DNA from 4 places in the Blautia sp. HA9023 genome. Region 1 is predicted to be linked to each of the others. Evidence: predicted binding sites of a transcription regulator. Region 1 holds the regulator's gene; each other region holds the start of a gene.
The links. Region 1 encodes Rex, which represses fermentation and respiration genes when NADH is low (regulators of the CRP and FNR family bind a similar motif). Its sites were predicted from a motif close to ATTGTTAANTANTTAACAAT; they were not measured.
Positions count from the first base shown of each region.

Region 2: the regulator Rex is predicted to act here: its motif matches at 1,517-1,536, upstream of AC04Q6_RS00420 (DUF8180 domain-containing protein).
Region 3: the regulator Rex is predicted to act here: its motif matches at 801-820, upstream of AC04Q6_RS06120 (L-lactate dehydrogenase).
Region 4: the regulator Rex is predicted to act here: its motif matches at 1,874-1,893, upstream of AC04Q6_RS00500 (4Fe-4S dicluster domain-containing protein).

Region 1 covers NZ_JBWLUR010000001.1:233,577-236,601, forward strand. Annotated here, with positions in the region: partial or broken gene AC04Q6_RS01040 (ABC-F family ATP-binding cassette domain-containing protein) at 1-1,424, opposite strand, end outside; gene AC04Q6_RS01045 (redox-sensing transcriptional repressor Rex) at 1,639-2,286, shown strand; gene AC04Q6_RS01050 (NAD(P)H-hydrate epimerase) at 2,348-2,758, shown strand; gene AC04Q6_RS01055 (NAD(P)H-hydrate dehydratase) at 2,712-3,025, shown strand, end outside.
Region 2 covers NZ_JBWLUR010000001.1:88,803-91,827, forward strand. Annotated here, with positions in the region: gene AC04Q6_RS00410 (NAD(P)H-dependent glycerol-3-phosphate dehydrogenase) at 1-124, shown strand, start outside; gene AC04Q6_RS00415 (aldo/keto reductase) at 400-1,227, opposite strand; gene AC04Q6_RS00420 (DUF8180 domain-containing protein) at 1,574-1,966, shown strand; gene AC04Q6_RS00425 (CooT family nickel-binding protein) at 2,032-2,214, shown strand; gene AC04Q6_RS00430 (methylenetetrahydrofolate reductase) at 2,308-3,025, shown strand, end outside.
Region 3 covers NZ_JBWLUR010000006.1:436,922-439,946, forward strand. Annotated here, with positions in the region: gene AC04Q6_RS06120 (L-lactate dehydrogenase) at 1-778, opposite strand, end outside; gene AC04Q6_RS06125 (FMN-binding protein) at 1,177-2,742, opposite strand; gene AC04Q6_RS06130 (penicillin-binding Tp47 domain C-containing protein) at 2,905-3,025, opposite strand, start outside.
Region 4 covers NZ_JBWLUR010000001.1:108,937-111,961, reverse strand. Annotated here, with positions in the region: gene AC04Q6_RS00510 (NADH-quinone oxidoreductase subunit NuoF) at 1-1,160, opposite strand, end outside; gene AC04Q6_RS00505 (complex I 24 kDa subunit family protein) at 1,157-1,636, opposite strand; gene AC04Q6_RS00500 (4Fe-4S dicluster domain-containing protein) at 2,037-3,025, shown strand, end outside.

The sequences.
Region 1 (3,025 bases):
GATGGTTGGTAGGCTCATCCAGGATCAGGAAATTGGCTTCGGAAAGCATCAGCTTGGCAAGAGAAACACGACCTCTTTCTCCACCGGAAAGTGCGGAGATTTCTTTAAATACATCATCCCCGGTAAAGAGGAATGCTGCAAGCATATTTCGGATCTCCGTTTCGGTAAGAGTCGGATACGTGTCGGAAATTTCCTGAAAAATAGTTTTATCCATATGAAGAACATGATGTTCCTGGTCATAATATCCGATCTGAACTTTGGAACCCAGGGAAAACTTGCCGGCATCTGCCTCGATAAGTCCGTTGATGATCTTCAGCATCGTTGTTTTTCCGGTTCCATTATTGCCGATAAGAGCTACACGTTCCCCTCTCTTGATATCAAAAGAAATATCAGAAAAACAGGGTCTGCCCCGGGAAGGATTTGGAAAGTTCCTCCACATGGAGTACATCATTTCCGCTTAATACACGGGGTTCCAGGGAAATACGCATACGGTCCTGGATTTCCAGAGGTTTTTCGATACGCTGTACACGGTCCAGCATCTTCTCGCGGCTTTCTGCACGCTTGATGGATTTTTCGCGGTTAAAAGATTTCAGTTTGGCAATGACTGCTTCCTGATGTTTGATATCTCTCTGCTGGTTTAAGTACGCCTTGTACTGGGCATCGCGCAGCTGCGCCTTCTTAAGGGCATAGGCGGAGTAGTTGCCGCTGTAGACACGTGTCTGTCCGGCTTCGATCTCCACAACTTTGGTGACGACTTTATCCAGAAAATAACGGTCATGGGAAACGATGAAAACAGCTCCCGGATAATTCAGAAGATAAGTTTCCAGCCAGGAGATGCTTTCCATATCCAGGTGGTTGGTAGGCTCATCCAGAAGAAGGATATCCGGCTTGGAGAGAAGCATCTTTCCAAGTGCCACACGGGTTTTCTGGCCTCCGGAAAGTTTCTCGATCTGTTTGTCGTAATCTTCTTCCGTGAAACCAAGACCCTTCAGGACACCGGTGAGCTCACTTTTGTAAGCATAGCCGTTTTCCAGTTCAAACTGATGGGTGAGGCGGGTATATGTCTCCATCAGGCGGTTCAGGTCATCGCCTTTTACGGTATTCATTTCCTGCTCCATATTACGGATACGGCGTTCCATATCGATAATATGCTGTTTGGTGGTAAGAAGCTCTTCGTAGATAGTATGGTGTCCGTGGATATCCTGGTACTGGGCAAGATAGCCGATATTTTTGTCCCGGGCAAGTACTACCGTGCCGGAATCCGCGGAAATCTCCTGCATGATGATACGAAGAAGAGTAGTCTTTCCAGCACCGTTACATCCGATAAGAGCTGCCTTTTCCCGGTCTTCAATATGAAAAGATGCATCATTTAAAATTACTTTTTCGCCAAAAGCTTTGCATATATTCTGACATGATAAAATCATAAAAACTGTCCTCCTGTATAAAGAATTATCCCTGAATAGTAAATAAACAGGGAAAATCCTCCACTTATTATAACGGAAACCGCCAGGAATTCAAAGAAAAAATCAATTTTTAAAAAAAATATGAAGAAATTTGTACATAACTTACAAGTTTGATTGACAGGAAAATGTCAATTCGGTATAATTAACCTAGTGTAAAGTAAGGAGGGAAACTATCGTGGAGACAAAACAAATCTCGAAAGCGGTGATTAAGCGTCTGCCACGCTATTACCGCTACTTAGGAGAGCTGATGGAAGACAATGTAGAGCGTATTTCTTCCAATGAATTAAGTAAGAAGATGCATACCACAGCTTCTCAGATCCGTCAGGATCTTAATAATTTCGGCGGTTTCGGGCAGCAGGGGTATGGCTATAATGTACATTATCTTTATACAGAGATCGGTAAGATCCTGGGACTGGATATCGCCCACCCAATGATCATCCTGGGTGCCGGTAATCTTGGACAGGCACTTGCCAATTATGTGGATTTTGAGAAAAGGGGATTTAAGCTGGTAGGAATCTTTGACGTAAATCCTGTGCTGGAAGGCATTGCGGTTCGCGGACTTGAGATCCAGATGCTCAGCGAACTTCCATTCTTCCTGAGAGAAAATAACGTAGAGATCGCAATTCTCACTCTTCCGAAGAATAAGGCCAAGGAAATGGCAGATATTCTGGTGGAGAACGGGATCAAGGCAATCTGGAATTTTGCACATCTTGATCTTGAGACACCGGATGATGTGATTGTAGAGAACGTGCATCTTTCTGAGAGCCTGATGACACTGTCTTATAATCTGAGCAAATACAGGCAGGAACATGTAGAGAAATAAATTTTAGCGGGCTGCCGGAAACGGCAGCTTTCTCTGTTAAAGAGGGGAGGCAAAGTGCAGCATGAAAAAAATTGTTACCTGCGAAGAAATGAAGAAGCTGGATAATGCTACGATCCACAAGATCGGGGTTGCTTCTGAAGTTCTGATGGAGCGGGCAGCGTTGAAAGTAGTTGAGGAAACAGAGAAATATCTTGGGAAGAGCGAGAAGATCCTGGTGGTATGCGGGAGTGGAAATAACGGAGGAGATGGTATTGCCATTGCCAGATTATTTCATCTGAAAGGTGTTCGGGCTGAATTTTATATGGCCGGAAACAAAGAAAAAATGACCAGGGAAACGTTGCTTCAGTATAAGATCGCTACAGGTTATCAGGTCCCGGAAGTGAATAACCCGGCCTGGGATGAATATACTACTATAGTCAGATGCCGTGTTTGGCGTAGGCCTGGCGCGTCCGATCGAGGGACATTATGCTGAGATCATCCACGAGATGAACAGTGCCCGGGCGAAAAAAATTGCTGTTGACATCCCATCAGGAGTGAACGGAGATACTGGCCTGGAAATGGGAATTGCCTTCAGTGCCGATCTTACCGTTACTTTTGGTTACCGGAAAAGAGGTCTTTGTTTTTATCCGGGAAGGCTGTATGCGGGAAAGATCGTTATAGCTGACATTGGGATCTATGAGCAGGAAGCTGTAAAAGCATCGGCGAGATGTCTGGAGAAAGAAGATCTGAAACTGTTTCC
Region 2 (3,025 bases), 140 kb from region 1:
GCCTATCATAACGGAAGTGAACCGTGTACTTTTTGAGGGAAAATCTGCAGCAGAAGCGGTAATGGATCTGATGTTGCGTGACAAAAAAGTGGAAACACCGATGCTCCCCTGGGAAAATGTATGAGCCAGGTAAATATCCGTCCGTTTCAAATATAGGAAATTCAGTTAGAAAATAAAAAGATATCTGCCGGAAGATCAGTCAGAATCCGGCAGATATCTTTTTTGCGTTATTATAAAAAAAGTCAAGCGGATATTCGCAATCCGCTTCGCTACGTAGCTCTACACCAAATAACTGCTCCGCAGTTTATCAGGAGGAGCTTGCACTCTTCCTGATACAAGCAAGTCCCCACCCACTACTTATTGCTTTTCGCAACCCCGCAGGGGACTTACTTGATTTGGTTAAAATTGAATGTCACGGAGATCTTCCGGAACATGAGAAGTATGCAGATTTTCATTAAGCGTATCAATGATTGCCATGTCCTCATCTTCGATATTAAAATCAAAAATATTTCCGTTACTTCGGATGCGTTCCGGATTGCTGGATTTCGGGATAACGGAAATTCCCTTCTGAACAGCCCAGCGAAGACCTATCTGTGCAGGAGTTCTTGCGTATTTGGTTCCCAGAACACACATGACATCGTTGTCAAAATAGGCGCCTCTTGCCAGAGGGGCATAAGCCTGTACCTGAATACCAAAAGCTTTACAGTATTCGATCAGTTCGGATGGATAACACAGGGGATGACATTCAATCTGATTTACAGCCGGGATAATTCCGGAAATTTTACGGAGCTCTTCCAGATGCCGGATGTCAAAATTGCTGACGCCGATACTCAAAGCACGCCCGGATTCCAGGATTTTTTCCAGTTCTTTCCAGGTGCTCAGGTAGCAGCCAGGAACTGGCCAGTGAATCAGGCAGAGATCAACATAGCTGAGCTTCAAACGGTCAAGACTGCGGGAAAAAGCACCCTGAACATCACCCAGCCGCTGGGCTGTGTTCCAGATCTTGCTGGTGATAAAAAGATCCTTCCGGGGAACACCACATCTGGCGATGGCACGTCCCACACTTTCTTCGTTTTTGTAAACGGATGCGGTATCGATCATGCGGTAGCCGGCAGAGATTGCAGAAGTGATGGCAGCCTCAGCTTGTACGTCGTCGGGCAACTTATATACACCAAGCCCCAGGAGGGGCATTTCTCTGTCGTTATTCAGAAAAACAGTCTCTCTCAAAATAATTCCTCCTTGTTTGTTCTGTTTCCCATGCTTTTGCCATTATAGCACAAAAATATGAAAGAATCACATCAAATATATTACAAAAGTGATAAAGCTTGGTCCGAATTTTAAAGCGGCTATAGGAAATATTATATGGTTTGAAGAAACTAACTTCGTTAAAATCGAGACAATCGAGTTAATTAACTGTCAAAGTTTTTGAAAAATCAGGAAAAATGGCGTATAATTTTGGATATTTTTTATAATAATTTTCTTGATAATAGAGACAAAAAGATGTATAATGAATTTAATTGATAAATTCTTGTCATGAGCGTGTCCGCCCTGCGGATACAGGAAAGGGGTATTTATGCATTTAATCAAAGATGAGAATGGCAACCTTGTTCAGCATGGACATGCGGACAGCCACGAACATACACATGAGCACACTCACGAGGATGGAGTGACTCACAGCCATACACACAGTCATGCAGAAGGAGACAGCCACAGCCATACACACGGCGATGGCCACTGCGGTTCCTGCGAGTCCGGTGACTGCAAGAATGAGACTGTAGCACTTCTTACCTATATGCTGCAGCATAATGAGCATCATGCGGCAGAACTTGACCAGATGGCTGACAACCTTAAGAAACTTAACATGGATGCAGCTGCCAAGACAATCAAGGAAGCAGTATCCGATTTCCAGAAGGGTAATATGAGACTAGGACTTGCCCTTACCCTTGTTAAGGAAGAACTGAAATAAACTGACAGAATGATTTTGACAGCAGAGCGGAAGAACAGAAAACCGCTTATTTGGAGGAATTGATTATGTGTCTTGCAACTGTATATAAAGAAGAAGATAATTCAGTAATTTTTAAAAATGTAAGCCGCATTGATGTGGACGGAAATAAATTGATCCTTCGTGATATCATGGGAGATGAGCGCGTGGTAGAGGGCAGTATTCTCATGGTAGATCTGGCGAACAGTATCGTGAAACTGCAGTGTGACTGATATTACAGCAGTTTTATGGAAATGTGAGCTGAGGGAATGACAGAGATCATTCCTATAAAAATATAATAACACTAAGACGTGGAGGGACGATCAATGAAATTATCTGAAGCAATGAGAGAAAAAATGCTGCTTTCCTTTGAACTTTTTCCACCGAAGACAGAAAAAGGCATGGCAAATCTGCCGGGAACCATTGAACATCTCATGAAGTATAAACCGGAGTATATTTCCTGTACATACGGTGCCGGCGGCGGAAATGTCGGCGCAAACAGAGAAGTATGCCAGATGATCAAGAATGCAGGAACCACTCCTGTAACACACTTCACAGTAATCAAGAATACAAAAGAAGGCATCAAAGAGCAACTGGAACAGTATCTGGCTGAAGGCGTAGACCATATGCTTGCGCTTCGTGGAGATATTCCGCTTGGTGAGACAACAACATGTGGAGACTTCAATTATGCAACCGATCTTGTTAAATTTGTCCGCGATGAATTTGGCGATAAATTTGAGATCGCAGTAGCCGGCTCACCGGAAGGCCATATCGCATGCAGAAGCCTGGATGCGGATATCGCTGTTTTAAGACAGAAACAGGACAATGGCGCTGACTACATTATGACTCAGCTTTGCTGGGATATGGAACAGTTCAAATACTGGCTGGACGCTATCCGTGAGGCTGGTGTGACAATGCCTGTAGATGTTGGAGTAATGCCGATCCTGGATCAGGCAGCTACCATTAACATGGCTCTTTCACGTAATGGCTGTGTGATGGACAGCGAGCTTTGTAGACTGATCTCCAGAAACTGGCTGTTCCCGA
Region 3 (3,025 bases), on a different contig from region 1:
TGGTTGATACACTGACTATTGTATCAGATGCTGCAAGAAGAAGCGAGCAAAGTCTGCAGACAGATACGGCTACCGCATAAAATGTGGCACCTTTCTTGGCAATAACAGTTGATCCTGAAGTATGAACATACTCCAGAACTTCCTCTCTGTCAAGTGGCGGCAGATCTTTCTGATCCTCATGAACGATCTTGTCAAATTCATCAAGGGTCGCACCTGCAACAAAGGCTCTTGACCACGGTACAAAGGAAGTATCTCCATGCTCTCCGAATACATAGGCATGAATATTCTTCTCCGATACGCCATAGTGCTGGGAAAGTCTGCAGCGGAGACGGGCAGTGTCCAGTGCAGTTCCGGAACCAAGGATCTGGCGCTCCGGAAGACCGGAAATTTTTGCAAATGCATACGTCATAATGTCACATGGATTACTTACAATAATATAAAGCGCCTTAGGAGCCACCTTTACGATCTCCGGAGTGATACTTTTCATGATGTTGACATTAGTCTGTGTCAGCTCGATACGTGTCTGTCCTGGCTTTCTGGCAATACCGGAAGTGATGATGACAATATCAGAATCAGCTGCATCCGGATAATCTCCTGCCACGATGGAGATCGGTTCACGGAAACTGGTTCCCTGGTCAATGTCCATGACCTCGCCCTCTGCCTTCTGTTTGTTGATGTCGATCAGGACGATTTCTGAGGCAATGCTCTTCTGTGATAAGGTGTAGGCGATGGTTGCACCTACGCTTCCTGCTCCGATGATCGTAATTTTACTGCTCATGTTTGTTCTCCTTTCAGCGTTGTTTGTCACATAAATAACAATTTTAATTACACATATTCAAACATAACATAAAATATAGTTGTATGCAATAAAATTATGGCTGTATTTTCCAGGATGTTTTGCGTTAATTATTGATGTAATTCAAATTTCTTTTTATATATTCTGTCTTTTTTTTTATTATTCTGTGTATTGATCTGTTATTTTTTTGTCGATATAAGGGTAAAAAGGTAGAATATCTCCTTATACATGAACATAAAAACCCCGGGAACTTCCTGGATTTTGTGAAGTTCCCGGGGACTTTGACTTAGATCAAGAGTGTTGGTTATAGTCAAGCAGATATTCGCAATCCGCATTCGCTACTTGCTCATAACCGAATAACTGCTTTGCAGTTAATTCGGTTATTTTTTTGCCTGTGCAAGTGCTTTCTGCGCTGCTCCGAGAATGCCCTCGGATGAGAGTGTCGCACCACTGACAGTATCAATGCCATCTGCAGTCTGGTTTGCCATAATCTGCGGATAAATGGTATTCCATGCCTCATTAAAGAATTCCGGAGTATCATTATTCGTCTGTGTAATCTCAACAATCTGACCTCCTGAGATGGTTACGGTCAGTCTTGTTTTGCCACCATATCCAAAAGCTGAGCCCTGATAAGTTCCGTCATTATACATTCCTGCAGGGGTCGGTTCCGGATCTTCGGTAGGCTCCGGTGTTACATCAGGATTCTCCGGATCTGGAGTCGGTGTTACATTTGGGTCATCCGGATCGGTTGTAGGTTCCGGTGTTGCCGTTGGAACCGGAGTTGCGGTCGGCTTCGGCGTTGCCGTTGGTTTCGGTGTTGCCGTTGGCTTTGGTGTCGGTTTCTTTGTCGGAGTTGGAGTTACTTTCTTTCCATATTCTGGATTAAGCGCAGACTTCAGAGCCTTTTTCACAGCATTCAGAATTCCGTTGGAGGAGTAGGTTGCTCCGCTGACGGTATCAATATCGTCTACATAATTCGTTCCCACAATCTGCTCTTCCAGCACACTCCACGCTTTTTCAAAAAACATCGGAGTATCTGAGTTTTCCTGTTTTACCGCTGTGATGATTCCATCCTTGATGGTTACGGTCACTTTTACATCTCCGCTGTAACCTTTTGCGGATGCTTTGTATGTACCATCCAGATATTTTTTCGGACTGTCAGGATCTGGATTTGCAGTTGGCTTTGGTTTCTTTGAAGGGGCTTTTGTTGGCGTTGGTGTGGAGGTTGCCACAGGTGCAGGGGTGACCTGCTGGCTGCTTCCATCTGCCGCTGCCTGGGATAATGCATTCTGGACTGCCTGGATAATTCCGTTGGAAGAATAGGTTGCTCCGCTGACTGCATCTACATTTGGTGTATTTCCCGCGATCATTTTGCTGATCACTCCCTGGGCAGATGCAAAATAAGAAGCAGTCTCCCCGGATGCATCCAGAATATCGATCGCCGCGATCCTTCCTCCGCTGATTGTTACACGCACACGAATGGTTCCTCCGAATCCGGTTCCGGTTCCTTCGTAAACTCCGTCTTTATATCCATTGGCCGGAACATCTGCCACCGGTGTCTGAGTAGATCCTTGGCCGGCTGCACCGCCACTGTTTTTTGCAGATTCTGATACAGTTCTTTTTCCTGAACTTTTTTTTGCTGCTGTTTTTTTCGTACTTTTTTTTGATGTGGTTTTCTTTGGCGTACTGCTCTTTTTGTTGTCTGCCGTGCTGGCGCCGGAAACAGAAGTTTCCTCTTCATATCCGAAATATTTTTCCAGTTCGGACGCAGACATTACCGTCGAATCTGCCTTCGGGACAGATTCCGTACTTTCATCAGAGCCCTGTGCTTTTATACCTGAAAATACAAGTGCCGCAATGACAGCAGCTGCAGGGATCAGTTTTGGCCAGGGTACTTTGGGTGTGCCATTTTCAGCTGGCTTTTTGTCTTTTAAATCTTTTTCCATAATTCTTTTTCTCCCCTCTTTTTGTGCGGCTTCTGTCAGGTATATGCTCTTTACGGCGTTTCCGGTCATTTTCCGAACCGCCACAGAAAATGAGCAGACCTCTGCCGCAGATATTTCCGTATACCTGCGGCAGAGGTTCCTACTCTTTGATGAACCGTTGTATTATTTAACAGTTACCACAAATTTCTTTGTAATTCCGTTGCATTTAACTGTGATGGTTGCTTTACCTTTGCTGATTCCTTTTACAACACCTTTGCCTGTTACGGTTGCAACTTTCTTGTTG
Region 4 (3,025 bases), 120 kb from region 1:
TTCTCAATGGAACCGGTAAGTGAGAAGGTCTTGGTTCCAGGGCTTCCCTCTGTACCGATGGTGTGGAACCAGTCAGCACCCTGAAGGATGATCTTCGGTACGTTGGCATAAGTCTCTACGTTATTAAGAACCGTAGGTTTGCCCCACAGACCCTGCTCAACAGTTCTCGGAGGTTTTACTCGAGGCATACCTCTGTTACCCTCGATGGATGCAGTCAGGGCAGAACCTTCACCACATACGAACGCTCCGGCACCACGGTTGATATGTAAGTGGAAATTAATACCGGAACCAAGGATATTATCACCAAGAAGGCCATAAGACTCTGCCTGCTCAATGGCCATTCGAAGTCTCTGTACAGAAAGAGGATACTCGGCACGTACATAAATGTAACCGTCTTCTGCGCCTACTGCATAAGCGGCGATCACCATACCCTCGATCATCTTGTAAGGATCACCTTCCATTACGGAACCATCCATGAAAGCTCCCGGGTCACCCTCATCACCATTACATACTACATAGCGTACTTTCTCCGGCTGGCGTGCTACCTGTGACCATTTCTTGCCAGCAGGGAAACCTGCACCACCACGGCCACGGAGACCGGATTTTGTGATCTCATCAATAACGCCCTGCGGGGTCATCTCAAAGAAAGCCTTCGCCATAGCGGAAAATCCACCTACGGAAATATATTCATCAATAGACTCTGCATCGATCTTACCACAGTTCTCAAGAACGATCCTTGTCTGCTGGTTCAGGAACGGAATATCGCTTGGATGTGGACAGGCCTCATCATTATGACGATAGAACAGACGGTCAACCGGCAGTCCGCAGATCACGGTTTTCTCTACGATCTCGCGGCAGTCATCTACCTGAACATGAACATACTGATAATCATATGGCTCAATTCTCATAAGAGGTCCAAGTTCACATAATCCCTGGCATCCGGTCTTAACGATACCTACATGAGGAACATCCTTCTGCATCTCAACCGCAACACCCTCGATACCTTCACAGAGTCTTGACATTTCTTCGTAAATCTTCTGAGCACCGGAAGCGATACATCCGGTACCGGAACAGACGAGAACACGGCAGGTATAGCCATCAAGATTCTTCTTAACCTCAGCCTGTTTGTTTTTCAGATCTTCCATACTGGTTATACTCATACGCTCTCACCTCTCAATTCATTTAAAAGCTCAACAGCCTTCTCAGGAGTCATTTTCGGGTGAACTTCATCATTTACAGTCAGTGTCGGTGCCAGTCCACATGCACCCAGACAGGAAACAGTCTCAACTGTAAAAAGCATATCATCCGTTGTATGTTTCTTATGGGTCAGTCCAAGCTCTTTCAGCATGGCTTCCTTAACAGGCATGGACTTACGTACATGACAGGCAGTACCATCACATACCTTAATAATGTACTTGCCTTTCGGTTCAAAGGAAAAGTTCTCATAGAAAGTGGCTACGCTGTACGCCTTCGCTTCTTTTACACCAATCTGTTCCGCAACATAAGTAAGAAGCTCTCCCGGGAGATAACGATACTCAGCCTGGATATCCTGCATGATCGGAATCAGTGATGCAGCTTTCCGACCGTAGTGCTCGATGATCTCATCCGTTTTCTTGTAATACGTCTGGTCTAACATTCGGTTCCCTCCTTGTTTCTCATAGATTTTCCACTTGATCAGCCTGCTCCCATTACAGGTTGATACTCTAACACTTTGTCAGTGCCGCGCGTTTATGCAAACCATTATTTTGCACTATTTTTGTGCTTTTAATTATAACTTATATCGTCATTTTCCACAAGTGCTTTTTTCGGTTTTTTCAGAATATATTGAAAAGTTTACAATAGCTTACTGGTTTTGTGTCTATTTTCTCCAAAAAATGTTCAATTTTTAACAGTTATGATAATAAAGGAACAAATTTACTTTATGTTCCCGGTAAAAAACATTTCCTGTTATTGATTTTATTTCTCATTTACTTTAATATGAAAGAAAAGTGCGTGGAAAACATTTTATTAATCTTATTTTGAAAAGGAGAAACTCTATGCGAAATCTCGACACACCAGTTAAACAGATCCGAAGAAAGATTTTTACAGAAATTGCGAAGATCGGATTTGAATCCACGGACGAATCCCTGATCCACGATATTGAATCCATTCCCTACAACATCGTAGAAGAACGTGCGAAATACCGTGAAAGTATCTACCGCGAAAGAGCTGTTGCAAGCGAACGTGTCCGCCTGGCCATGGGCCTTTCTCTCCGTCCGGAGAACCGTTCCGTCCATCTGACCGACGGAGTAAAAGCCAGCAACATTGACGAGAAATATTACGAACCACCTCTTATGCAGGTAATCCCATCTGCATGTTCCGCATGCGAATCCAACAAATACGAAGTCAGCAACATGTGCCGCGGCTGCGTCGCACATCCCTGTATGCTCACCTGCCCCAAAGGCGCCATCTCCATGGTAGACGGCAAATCCTTTATCGACCAGGATAAATGCATCCACTGCGGAAGATGCAAATCCGTCTGTCCCTACGACGCCATCGCCCACAAAGAACGCCCCTGCGAACGCGCCTGCGGCGTAAAAGCCATCGAAAGCGACGAACAGGGACGCGCATCCATCAATCAGGACAAATGCGTATCCTGTGGCATGTGCATGGTCAGCTGCCCATTCGGAGCCATCTCCGACAAATCCCAGATTTTCCAGCTGTCCCACGCCCTTCGCGAAGGAACCGAGATCATTGCAGAAATCGCTCCCGCCTACATCAACCAGTTCGGCGAAGACGTCACCCCGGGCAAATTCCGCTCCGCCCTTAAACAGCTGGGCTTCTCAAACATTTATGAGGTAGCACTGGGCGCAGACATCGGCTGCATCTCTGAAGCACACCACTACGCAAAAGAAGTAGCCACTGGCAATCTTCCGTTCCTCCTCACCTCCTGCTGCCCGTCCTGGTCCGTCATGGCAAAGAAATACTTCCCGGCCATGATCGACAACATCTCCCAGGAGCTGACCCCGATGGTAGCAACCGCCCG